DNA from 3 places in the Butyricicoccus sp. AM78-15b2TA genome. Region 2 is predicted to be linked to each of the others. Evidence: riboswitches for the same ligand, from Rfam matches in the RefSeq annotation. Region 2 holds a riboswitch; each other region holds the start of a gene.
The links. Region 2 has a riboswitch for FMN ahead of ribD (bifunctional diaminohydroxyphosphoribosylaminopyrimidine deaminase/5-amino-6-(5-phosphoribosylamino)uracil reductase RibD). Riboswitches for the same ligand answer to the same signal wherever they lie in the genome.

Region 1 (3,271 bases), on a different contig from region 2:
CAAGGTCAAAATTGTGGCAAAAATGCTCAAGGCGATCCACGCCCAGGAGAGCAAAAAGACATTCCGCGAGAAGGCTAAAGCAGTCGTTGCCGGACTGCGCGCCATGAAGCTGAAGGAGGCTGCCAAGAAGGTCGAGGACGGCATTGAGGAGACGCTGACCTACTGCGATTTTCCCAGTGAGCATTGGACGCGCATCCGCACCAACAATGTGATCGAGCGGCTGAACCGTGAGATCCGCCGCAGAACCCGCGTGGTGGGGACGTTCCCTGACGGCAACTCTGCTCTGATGCTGGTCTGCGCTTGGCTTCGCCATGTGGCGGGCACGCAGTGGGGCAGAAAAAATATATGAACATGAAGCACTCGGAGACAGCGCTGGACGACGCCTTCATTGCCGGCTGACTTCACTCAGCCGGAGAACCTGCAAACATTTTTGCGCACAAATCTTGACGGGACCGAGTCTATTAGATGCACGCATGTGATATAATCTTGGTCACGCATTTTGTCAATTCGTATACAGATCTTTGTCGAAATCATAGATATTGCCGCACTGTTTGCGATTATTGAACAAAAAGGTGCTCTCCGTTTGCTGGAGAGCACCTTCGTTTTTTACTTAGCCGACACGCTGTCTGGAGTGGTGCAATTCGATCTGCTTGGACTTGATGAACACGCTCAGCTTCTTGTAGGCAAGCATGGTAATCGCAGTCAGGATTGCGCCTTTGATGAGATTGAACGGCAGAACGCCGAGCAGCAGATAGCCCTGCATGCCGGTCACATACGGGTTGATCGCGTTGCATGCATCAAAGATAGCCTGCAGCGGCATAACCTGCGAATAAAATGGAATGATAAGAAAATAGTTGGTCAGCATACCGACACAGGCCATAGCGACCGATCCGGCTGCACAGCCGAGGACAGCCATCTTGCGGCTCTTGTGACCGCGGTACAGCAGCACGGCGATAACAACGAGCGTGGAAAGCATCAGAAAATCTGCGACCTCACCGGAGCCGCCGGTCTGGGTCTGGGTCAGATGAATGATGTCCTTGATGCCGATCATCGTGATCGCCGGAGCGATGCCGAAGATAAACGCACCGATGAGCACGACTGCGCCGGACAGATCCACCTTGAGGAACGGCGGCATGAACGGAATCGGGAATTCAAAGTACATCAGCACGGTTGCGATAGCCGCAAAAATTGCGGTGTAGGTGATTTTGCTGGTTTTTGTCATTGCTGTTTTTCTCCCTTTCAGGAGTCCTGTTCCATAAATAAAACAAGCCCCTGGATTGCTCCAGAGGCATACAGACGTAGCGATAGGTACATCTGTTTCTCTCATCCGGACTATAACCGTCGGTTGGGATTCTAACCCATCATGCCTTGCGGCTCGCAGACTATCAGGCTCGAAGCCTGTATACTGCCGGTGGAGACTTTCACTCCGCCCTGAAACAGAACTGATTTATTTATACTGCTATTATAGTCGCCAGTAAAAGACTTGTCAACACTTCAGCAAGAAAAAACATAAAAGCCGCCTTCCCTTGCGAAAGCGGCTTTTTATCAGAAATCAGTCTTCCTTGCTGCTCATCAGAGTAACCATAACGGCCTTCTGTGCGTGCAGGCGGTTTTCTGCTTCCTCGAAAATTTCGTTTGCGTGCTCCTCGAACACCTTGGTGGTGATCTCCTGCTCACGGTAGGCCGGCAGGCAGTGCTGCACCATGCAGCCCGGCTTTGCAGCAGCCAGCAACTCATCATTGACCTGATAGCCCTGGAATGCCTTCATGCGGACTTCCTTCTCGGCTTCCTGACCCATGGACGCCCATGTATCAGTGATAACAACGTCTGCGTTCTCAGCAGCCTTCATCGGGTCATCGGTGATGAAGAAGTTCGGGTTCGGCTCTGCGAATGCCATAACCTCAGCGTCCGGACGGTAGTCCACCGGCGTTGCGATGGAAACCTTCATGCCGGTCTTGAGACCACCGACGATCAGCGAGTTGGCCATGTTGTTGCCGTCGCCGATGTAGCACAGCTTGAGGCCCTCGAGGACTGCGAACTTCTCGCGGATGGTCATGAGGTCCGCCAGAACCTGACACGGATGGCAGAAATCAGTCAGACCGTTGATGATCGGAATAGAGCCGTAGTTTGCCAGATCCTCTACTTCCTTCTGCTCGTAGGTGCGGATCATGATGCCATCCAGATAGCGGCTCAGCACGCGGGCCGTATCCTGTACCGGTTCACCGCGGCCAATCTGCAGATCACGGTTGGACAGGAACAGCGCCTGACCGCCCAACTGATACATGCCAGTCTCGAAGGAAACACGGGTACGGGTGGAGGACTTCTGGAAGATCATGCCAAGGCTCTTGCCTTCCAGGTGACGATGGGAAATGTTGTGTTTTCTCTCATACTTGAGCTGATCCGCCAGATCGAGCAGACCGATGATCTCCTCGGTGGAGCAGTCAAGCAGCTTCAGTAAATGCTTCATTGTAATAAACCCTTTCTGCAAATTAGCAATGAATAATTAGTAGTTAGTAATTATTTGGGTGCTGCTGCACCAGTGCGATAATCACGTTAATTACTAATTGTCAAGACCTTTGATTAAAATACCTTTGCCATGATAGCGAGTGCTTCATCCATCTCTTCCTTCGAAATGGTGAGCGGCGGGAGCAGACGAACGGCATTTTTGCCGGCGGTGATCGCCAGAACGCCGTTTTCGATCAGCTTATTGGCAAACACAGAGTGCTTTCCTTCCTCAACGATGATGCCGAGCATGAGACCCATGCCGCGCACACCCTTGATATTCGGCGAGCCAAGGGACAGGATGCCGTTGCGAAGGTACTCGCCCTTTTCGCGTACTTTCATCAGGAACTGGCCGTCACCGACAGTATCGAGCACGACGTTTGCTGCGGAGCAAACAATCGGCGTACCGCCGAAGGTGGTCGCGTGTGTGCCCGGCGTCAGGACGTTGCAGCAGGTATCCGCCGCCATGACGGCGCCGATCGGCATGCCGCCGCCAAGACCCTTTGCCATAGTGACAACATCCGGCTTGATGTCGTACTGCTGGAAAGCAAACAGGCTGCCGGTACGACCGATACCGGTCTGCACCTCGTCGATGATGAGCAGCATATCCTTCTCGCGGCAGAGCTTCTCTACCTCCTTGACGAACTCGCGGTCAAGCGGCAGGACACCGCCCTCGCCCTGAATCAGCTCCATCATGATGGCGCAGGTCATATCGTCCGCCTTTGCGCGTACCGACTTGATGTCGTTGGCAACCGCGTAATCAAAGCCC
Region 2 (3,271 bases):
AAATCTCCGGGTAATCCGTATCACAGGTTACCGCCGCAGAGAGCGGCACACCCGCTGCCAGCATGGCATCAACCACTGCACTTTCCTGCACGGTAAAGCCGAGAAATCCATCCAGATAGACCGCTGCACCGTCCAGCGTGTGACTTTCTGCCAGACGGTCGCGCAGGTGTGTCAGCCGGTCTCTCGGGTCAGGCAGAGACTCCTCGCACAGACGCTCGTAGGCTGTTAAAATCTGTGCAAGATCGGACAATTTTTCTGCAAGTACCGCGTCCTCACTCTCCTCGGCAGCCGCAAACAGCGTCTCCGGTGCGACTGCACAGGTTTTGCACTCGTCGATCAGCCGCAGCGCCTCCTGCAGCAGCTCCGGCTTGTCTGCCAGACCCTTCCATGCACTCAGCCCCCCCTGCACACGGCGTGCCGCCTCCTGCAAGGTCAAAAGCTGACCTGCCGGCGTCAGCATCTGCTGTGCCAGTCCGCCGACCTCAGAGAACACACGGTCAGCCAATCGTGAGAACGTCAGCACCTCGGCCGTGCGTGCGCCGTGGTTGTGCGTGGCTGCAGCAAGCCGTCGCTCCATCAGGTGCGAGTTCAGCTCGGGCACGAGCAGAATCTGCCGTCCCTCTCCCTTTTCACTCAGCGCCGCGATCTCCCGCAGGATGGCCGTTGTCTTGCCGCTCCCCGCTCGTCCGGTCCAGATCCGCATGGCACACTCTCCTTTCATTTCATAGCTATTTGATTATAGCACAACCGGAGCAAATTGAAAATTGGTAATGGAAAACGGAAAACTATCAATAACAACCGTATGGTCATTTTATATTTTTTGTGCGTTATCAGCGTATTTTCCAGTCTTTTTCGAACTTTTACGGTGCTTTGTTTGCATTCACATATTCTGTAAAATTATTTTTTCAAAAAACTCTTGCATTTTTCTCCGCTTGGGACTATACTTTCCTCAGGCAGAACAATAAAGGCTCTGCCCCGCAAAACCAAATATTTGATTCTTCAGGGCAGGGTGCAATTCCCTACCGGCGGTACAGCCCGCGAGCGGATGCCATTCGGCGGAAGCATGATTCGGTGAAATTCCGAGGCCGACAGTATAGTCTGGATAAAAGAAGAATGCGCGGAAAGATTTTCCGTTTGTTTGCTGTTCTGAAATGCCGATTCGGTGTTTCGGACTTTTTATTTTCACAATGCTTTTTTCAGCGTCCCGAAGATTCTGTCTTTGGGACGTTTTTTTGGCTGTCGCCAAACTATCGTGAAATTTTCTACAGAATTATTATATCAGGTGATTCTATGCAGGAGCAAAAACAGGAATATATGCGTCAGGCGTTGGCGCTGGCCCAGCGCGGAGCCGGTCACGTCAATCCGAATCCGATGGTCGGCTGCGTCATCGTCAAGGACGGAAAAATCATCGGTGAAGGCTGGCACGAGCACATCGGCGGCCTGCATGCTGAGCGCAATGCGTTCGCGCACTGCACCGAGGACTGCACCGGCGCAGACCTTTACGTCACGCTTGAGCCGTGCTGCCACTGGGGACGCACGCCGCCGTGCACAGATGCAGTCATCGAGCACAAGATCGGCCGCGTGTTCGTCGGCTGTCTGGACCCCAATCCGCTGGTAGCCGGCAAAGGCGCACAGATCCTGCGCGACGCAGGCATCGAAGTCGAGACCGGCGTGTGCGAGGACGAATGCCGCCGCGTGAATGAAGTTTTCTTTCACTACATCACGCACAAAACGCCGTTTGTGACGCTCAAGTACGCGATGACGCTGGACGGCAAAATCGCCGCGCACACCGGCGACAGCCGCTGGGTTACCGGCGAGACCGCCCGCCGTCATGTGCACGAAACGCGCAACCGGCTGCCCGCCATCATGGTCGGCATCGGCACCGTGCTTGAGGACGATCCGCTGCTCACCTGCCGCATTGACGGCGGGCGCGATCCGATCCGCGTAATCTGCGACAGCCGCGCAAGAACGCCGATCGACAGCAGAATCGTACAGACGGCGAACAAAATCCCGACCTATATCGCGGTTGTCGGTCGAAATGAGCGCACCGCTGAACTGGAACGGCACGGTGTACACATTCTCGAATGCAAAACGAAAAACGAGCGCGTAGACCTTGCCGACCTGATGCGCCAGCTCGGCGCACTCGGCATCGACGGCATATTGCTTGAAGGCGGCTCGGCACTTGCGTTCTCCGCGCTGGAGGCCGGTGTGGTACACCGCGTGCAGGCGTACATTGCCCCGAAAATCATCGGCGGTGCAGGCGCGAAAAGTCCGGTCGGAGGTCTGGGATTTGACAAGATGGTGCAGGCGCTTCCGCTGAAGGACGTGACCTGCACGCCGATGGGCGAAGATTTCCTGCTTGAAGGGAGATTGTAATGTTTACTGGACTTATCGAAGAAATCGGTACGGTGCGGCGCATCGAGCGCGGCGCAAAGGGCGCTCGGCTGACGATTGCGGCAGATACTGTGCTCGAAAATACAAAAATCGGCGACAGCATTGCCACGAACGGCGTGTGTCTGACCGTGGTCGCGCTGACGGACGACAGCTTCAGCGCCGACGTGATGGCGGAAAGCCTGCGGCGTTCCGCGCTCGGCAGTCTGCAGAGCGGCTCGCCGGTCAATCTGGAGCGCGCGATGCCTGCCGACGGACGGTTCGGCGGTCATATCGTATCCGGCCATATCGACGGCACCGGCTCGGTTCTCTCGCAGCGGCGCGAGGACAACGCCGTATGGGTGACGATCAAAACACCGGCTCCCCTGCTCCGGTACATCGTCGAAAAAGGCTCGATCGCCATTGATGGCGTCAGCCTTACCGTGGCGGCTGTGACGGACACCGACTTTTCGGTCTCTATCATCCCGCACACCGGCGCACAGACCATTCTGCTCGGCAAAAAGCCGGGCGAGCCGGTCAACCTCGAATGCGATGTGATCGGCAAATACGTTGAAAAAATGCTCACGCCGCACAAATCCAGCGGTATTACGATGGATTTTCTTGCACAACACGGATTTTAACGGAGGTTTTCTTTTATGGAATATCAGTTCAATACAGTTGAAGAAGCGCTCGAAGAGCTTCGCGCCGGACACCTCATCCTCACCATCGACGACCCGGACCGCGAGAACGAGGGCGACCTCATCTGCGCCGCACAGTTCGCCACGACCGAAAACGTCAACTTCATGGCGACCCATGCCAAGGGCCTGATCTGCACACCGATGAGTGAGCAGGTTGCGCTCCGTCTCGGTCTGGAGCAGATGGTAAAGGTCAACACCGACAA
Region 3 (3,271 bases), 140 kb from region 2:
GATACAGTTTGCTCCTTTAGCCGAATTTCAAGGTCTGGAAAGGAGAGGCTGGCGTTAGAGGGTGGGAGAGCAATATGGTCAAGTTCTGGTTCGTTTGCAATAGCTTCTATAATTTTATTGAGTATATGTTCTTCGTGGTCTGCAACGGATAATATTAAAAATTTGCCCATATTGTTCACATCCTTTCTTCTCCTTATGTGCATAAGCAGTGGTTCTGTTTTTGGAAAATCTTAAATGAGATGGGGGTATAGTGCCAGAGCCTTTTCTATTTGTAAAAGGTTGCTGAATATAGAGACTTCAAAACTCTGGGACTGGGGCCATTTGTTCTAATGCTTAAATATCACCTTACCCAGAATTAAACTTATAACCGTAGCCAATTACAGTTTTTATATACTCGCGCCCCTTGCAATATGGTTTTAGCCTTTTGCGTATTTGGAAAATTGTATTTTCTACTGCGTGTAAATGGTTATTTGTAGGCTCATGCCAAATCTTTTCATAAATCTGCTCTTTTGTGAAGGTGGTTTGAGGAGATTGTTGCAGCAGATAAAGGACTTCAAATTCGTTTGTTGATAAATAAACTTCCTTCTGTTCTAATATTACACAATGCCGGTTAACATCAATGTGTAAGGTGTGACTTGCTTGCTTCAATCCCCAAAATTTTAGCGCCATTGTCCGGTCGTTTGCAATTTGTGCAAGCAGCAAGGATAATTCGTTAAATTTTCTAACTTCTCTCAATTTCTTATATAGGTTGACAGTTATCGTACTCCCGTATATGTCCTTATCAAAATCAAAAATATGTGTTTCGATTGAAACAGAATCATCATTATCAAGTGTAGGGCGTGCCCCAATATGGGTAACACCATAATATCTCTTGTCGCTTAAAAGAATATCTGCCACATATACCCCTGTATTTGGCAAAAATGTATTTTTTGCTATCTCCATGTTTGCGGTAGGTGTCCCCACATGCTTTCCAATACCTCGGCCGTGTATAACGATTCCCGTTAGTGTGTAAATAGGCGCATTCGTATTTTCTTTCATTTCGATCCTCATATAATTCCATTCATTGATAGGATGATCAAAACACAAGTCACAATGATGAAGCTTGCCAATATAAGCAGACCAGTATGCTTTTGTCTTGCTTCATTTTCCGAAGTAGCAACATATCCGCTTTTTCTCAAAGCGGTAACTATGGGCTTATACAGTAAAAATGTAATGGATGCATTTAACCCGCCTTTCAACAAGTTAAATGGAAGAAAGGCAGGGAGTAACAATTCCACAACCGCTTCTCTTGGATACCCCATATAAAGCGGCGTTATCAAATAGTTCCATAGCAGCATAACAATAACCGTTATTAGCCACCCCGATGCCAGGCCAATCAGTGCACCAGATAGAGTGTGTTTTTTTTTGTAAATGATAGACGCCGTACACGCAAAAGATAGTGTTTGTACGATATTCATGATACAACCTAATATTCCGGTATCGCTTACTGTAATCATTTCAAGGGTTGCCACAATGACAGATACGATACAGGAAGTCATCGGTCCCCAAATAAAGCCGCCTAAAGTTACAATAACATCTGATGGGTCATACTTTAAGAATAGAATAATCGGAATCCTGCCAACAACCATGGTGACATAAGTGATTGCACATAGCATCCCAATAGCGGTGATTCTTTTTGTTTTACTGTTCATAATTGCTTTCCTCCGTGACAAAAAATTAACACCCAAAAGAAAAGGTCTTTCAGGTGTTAACATTATAATTAGGCCACAGAAAAGAAAGTAAGCCTCTCAAAATCTGCGGAAATCTAACCATATCTTCTTTCATCCAGACTATACTGTTGGTTTTGGAATTACACCAAATCGTGCGTTTTACGCTCGCGGACTTTACCGCCAATCGGGAATTTCACCCTGCCCCGAAGACACTTTTATTCAGTTGTTTCCCCGCAATTATAACATCAACCACTTTTGGAAGCAATGAGTTGAAGAAAGTTCGGAAGCATTTCGGAAATCATCTTATATTCAGTTATAGTTTTTCATACGAAACTAAGTCGGTGAGTGGAATCCTCAGATGGTCATGTCTTTCTGTATCTGCAGCTTCTTCATTTCCATAACCGATTACTAAAATATTGATTGGCTCTAAATTATCGGGCAAATCAAATTCTTTCCGGATAACATCAGGCTGAAAGTAACATACCCATACGGTACCTAAACCTAATTCTGTTGCCTCCAACATCATATGGTCTGTTAGGATAGCTGAGTCAATGTCTCCGGTTTGTTTTTGGTCAAATGGGCGAACCCATGCTTTGTTATGATCTGCACATACAATAATTGCAAGAGGAGCATTATAAATATTTGCCCCTTTGCTGATTTTTTCCAGCCCTTCTTTGCTTTCTACTGCAATTAAGTGAACCGGCTGTAAGTTTGCTGCTGTTGGTGCAACATGAGCAGCCTGCAAAATTTTATCAAGCTTCTCTTTTTCCACCTTTTTGCTGCTGTAATTGCGTACAGAATACCGTTTTTTTGCAATCTCAATAAAATTCATCATGGTCAATCCTTTCTTGGTGTTGTATAATTTAGTTGCCATATTCAATCGTCGTACTAATTTTAACATGGTGCAGTAGAATAACAAGATTGCACTTTTCAGGTAGATACTTCCCTCAAAGAAAGTACCCAAAAAGGAGTGAATTTATAAAAATGAATTATCAAAAAGATCAATTTAGTTGTCCAGTGGAAGCCACACTTTTTCTGATTGGAGGAAAATATAAACCTCTCATTCTTTGGCATTTGATAGAAAAACCTTTGCACTACATGGAATTACAACGCTTAATTCCAAAAGCCACCCCTAAAATGCTTTCACAACAACTTCGCGATTTGGAAGAATGCGGCATGATTCACAGAGAAGTAATTCCAGAAAAACCACCTAAAACCTTGTATTCACTTACCGCCTTTGGAAAAAGTATCATTCCGGTATTGGATTCTATGTGTAACTGGGGAATACACTTTCTTGAAGGATTGGATATTACACCGCCTTGCGGTTCAAAACTGTAAATAGTCTATTTGGGGAAGAGTAGACTGCCGTTTGTCGAATTTATATATGTTTTTTTCAAGTAACACAGGATTTATATAAAAAAGCGCCGGACAGAGCCAATCAGCATATGTCCGGCGTTTCCTATATCACGGATTCAAATTTATATCCACTGCCCAGTACAGTGCGGATATAGCCACCCTTTGGTGTATCCGGCGTCAACTTGCGCCGGATCTGACTGATGATA

Region 1: linked by a shared signal. The riboswitch ahead of PGS25_RS05555 (ECF transporter S component) and the one ahead of ribD (bifunctional diaminohydroxyphosphoribosylaminopyrimidine deaminase/5-amino-6-(5-phosphoribosylamino)uracil reductase RibD) in region 2 are both predicted to bind FMN.
Region 3: linked by a shared signal. The riboswitch ahead of PGS25_RS02740 (ECF transporter S component) and the one ahead of ribD (bifunctional diaminohydroxyphosphoribosylaminopyrimidine deaminase/5-amino-6-(5-phosphoribosylamino)uracil reductase RibD) in region 2 are both predicted to bind FMN.

What each region holds. Positions count from the first base shown of each region.
Region 1 covers NZ_JAQEHY010000004.1:101,218-104,488, forward strand. Annotated here, with positions in the region: partial or broken gene PGS25_RS05550 (IS256 family transposase) at 1-399, shown strand, start outside; gene PGS25_RS05555 (ECF transporter S component) at 611-1,222, opposite strand; FMN riboswitch at 1,312-1,443, opposite strand; gene argF (ornithine carbamoyltransferase) at 1,553-2,467, opposite strand; gene PGS25_RS05565 (aspartate aminotransferase family protein) at 2,581-3,271, opposite strand, start outside.
Region 2 covers NZ_JAQEHY010000002.1:17,221-20,491, reverse strand. Annotated here, with positions in the region: gene PGS25_RS02190 (PD-(D/E)XK nuclease family protein) at 1-703, opposite strand, end outside; FMN riboswitch at 992-1,118, shown strand; gene ribD (bifunctional diaminohydroxyphosphoribosylaminopyrimidine deaminase/5-amino-6-(5-phosphoribosylamino)uracil reductase RibD) at 1,291-2,376, shown strand; gene PGS25_RS02180 (riboflavin synthase) at 2,376-3,011, shown strand; gene PGS25_RS02175 (bifunctional 3,4-dihydroxy-2-butanone-4-phosphate synthase/GTP cyclohydrolase II) at 3,027-3,271, shown strand, end outside.
Region 3 covers NZ_JAQEHY010000002.1:152,882-156,152, forward strand. Annotated here, with positions in the region: gene PGS25_RS02730 (winged helix-turn-helix domain-containing protein) at 1-170, opposite strand, end outside; gene PGS25_RS02735 (riboflavin kinase) at 346-1,038, opposite strand; gene PGS25_RS02740 (ECF transporter S component) at 1,047-1,691, opposite strand; FMN riboswitch at 1,809-1,924, opposite strand; gene PGS25_RS02745 (nitroreductase family protein) at 2,023-2,541, opposite strand; gene PGS25_RS02750 (winged helix-turn-helix transcriptional regulator) at 2,694-3,047, shown strand; gene PGS25_RS02755 (winged helix-turn-helix domain-containing protein) at 3,169-3,271, opposite strand, start outside.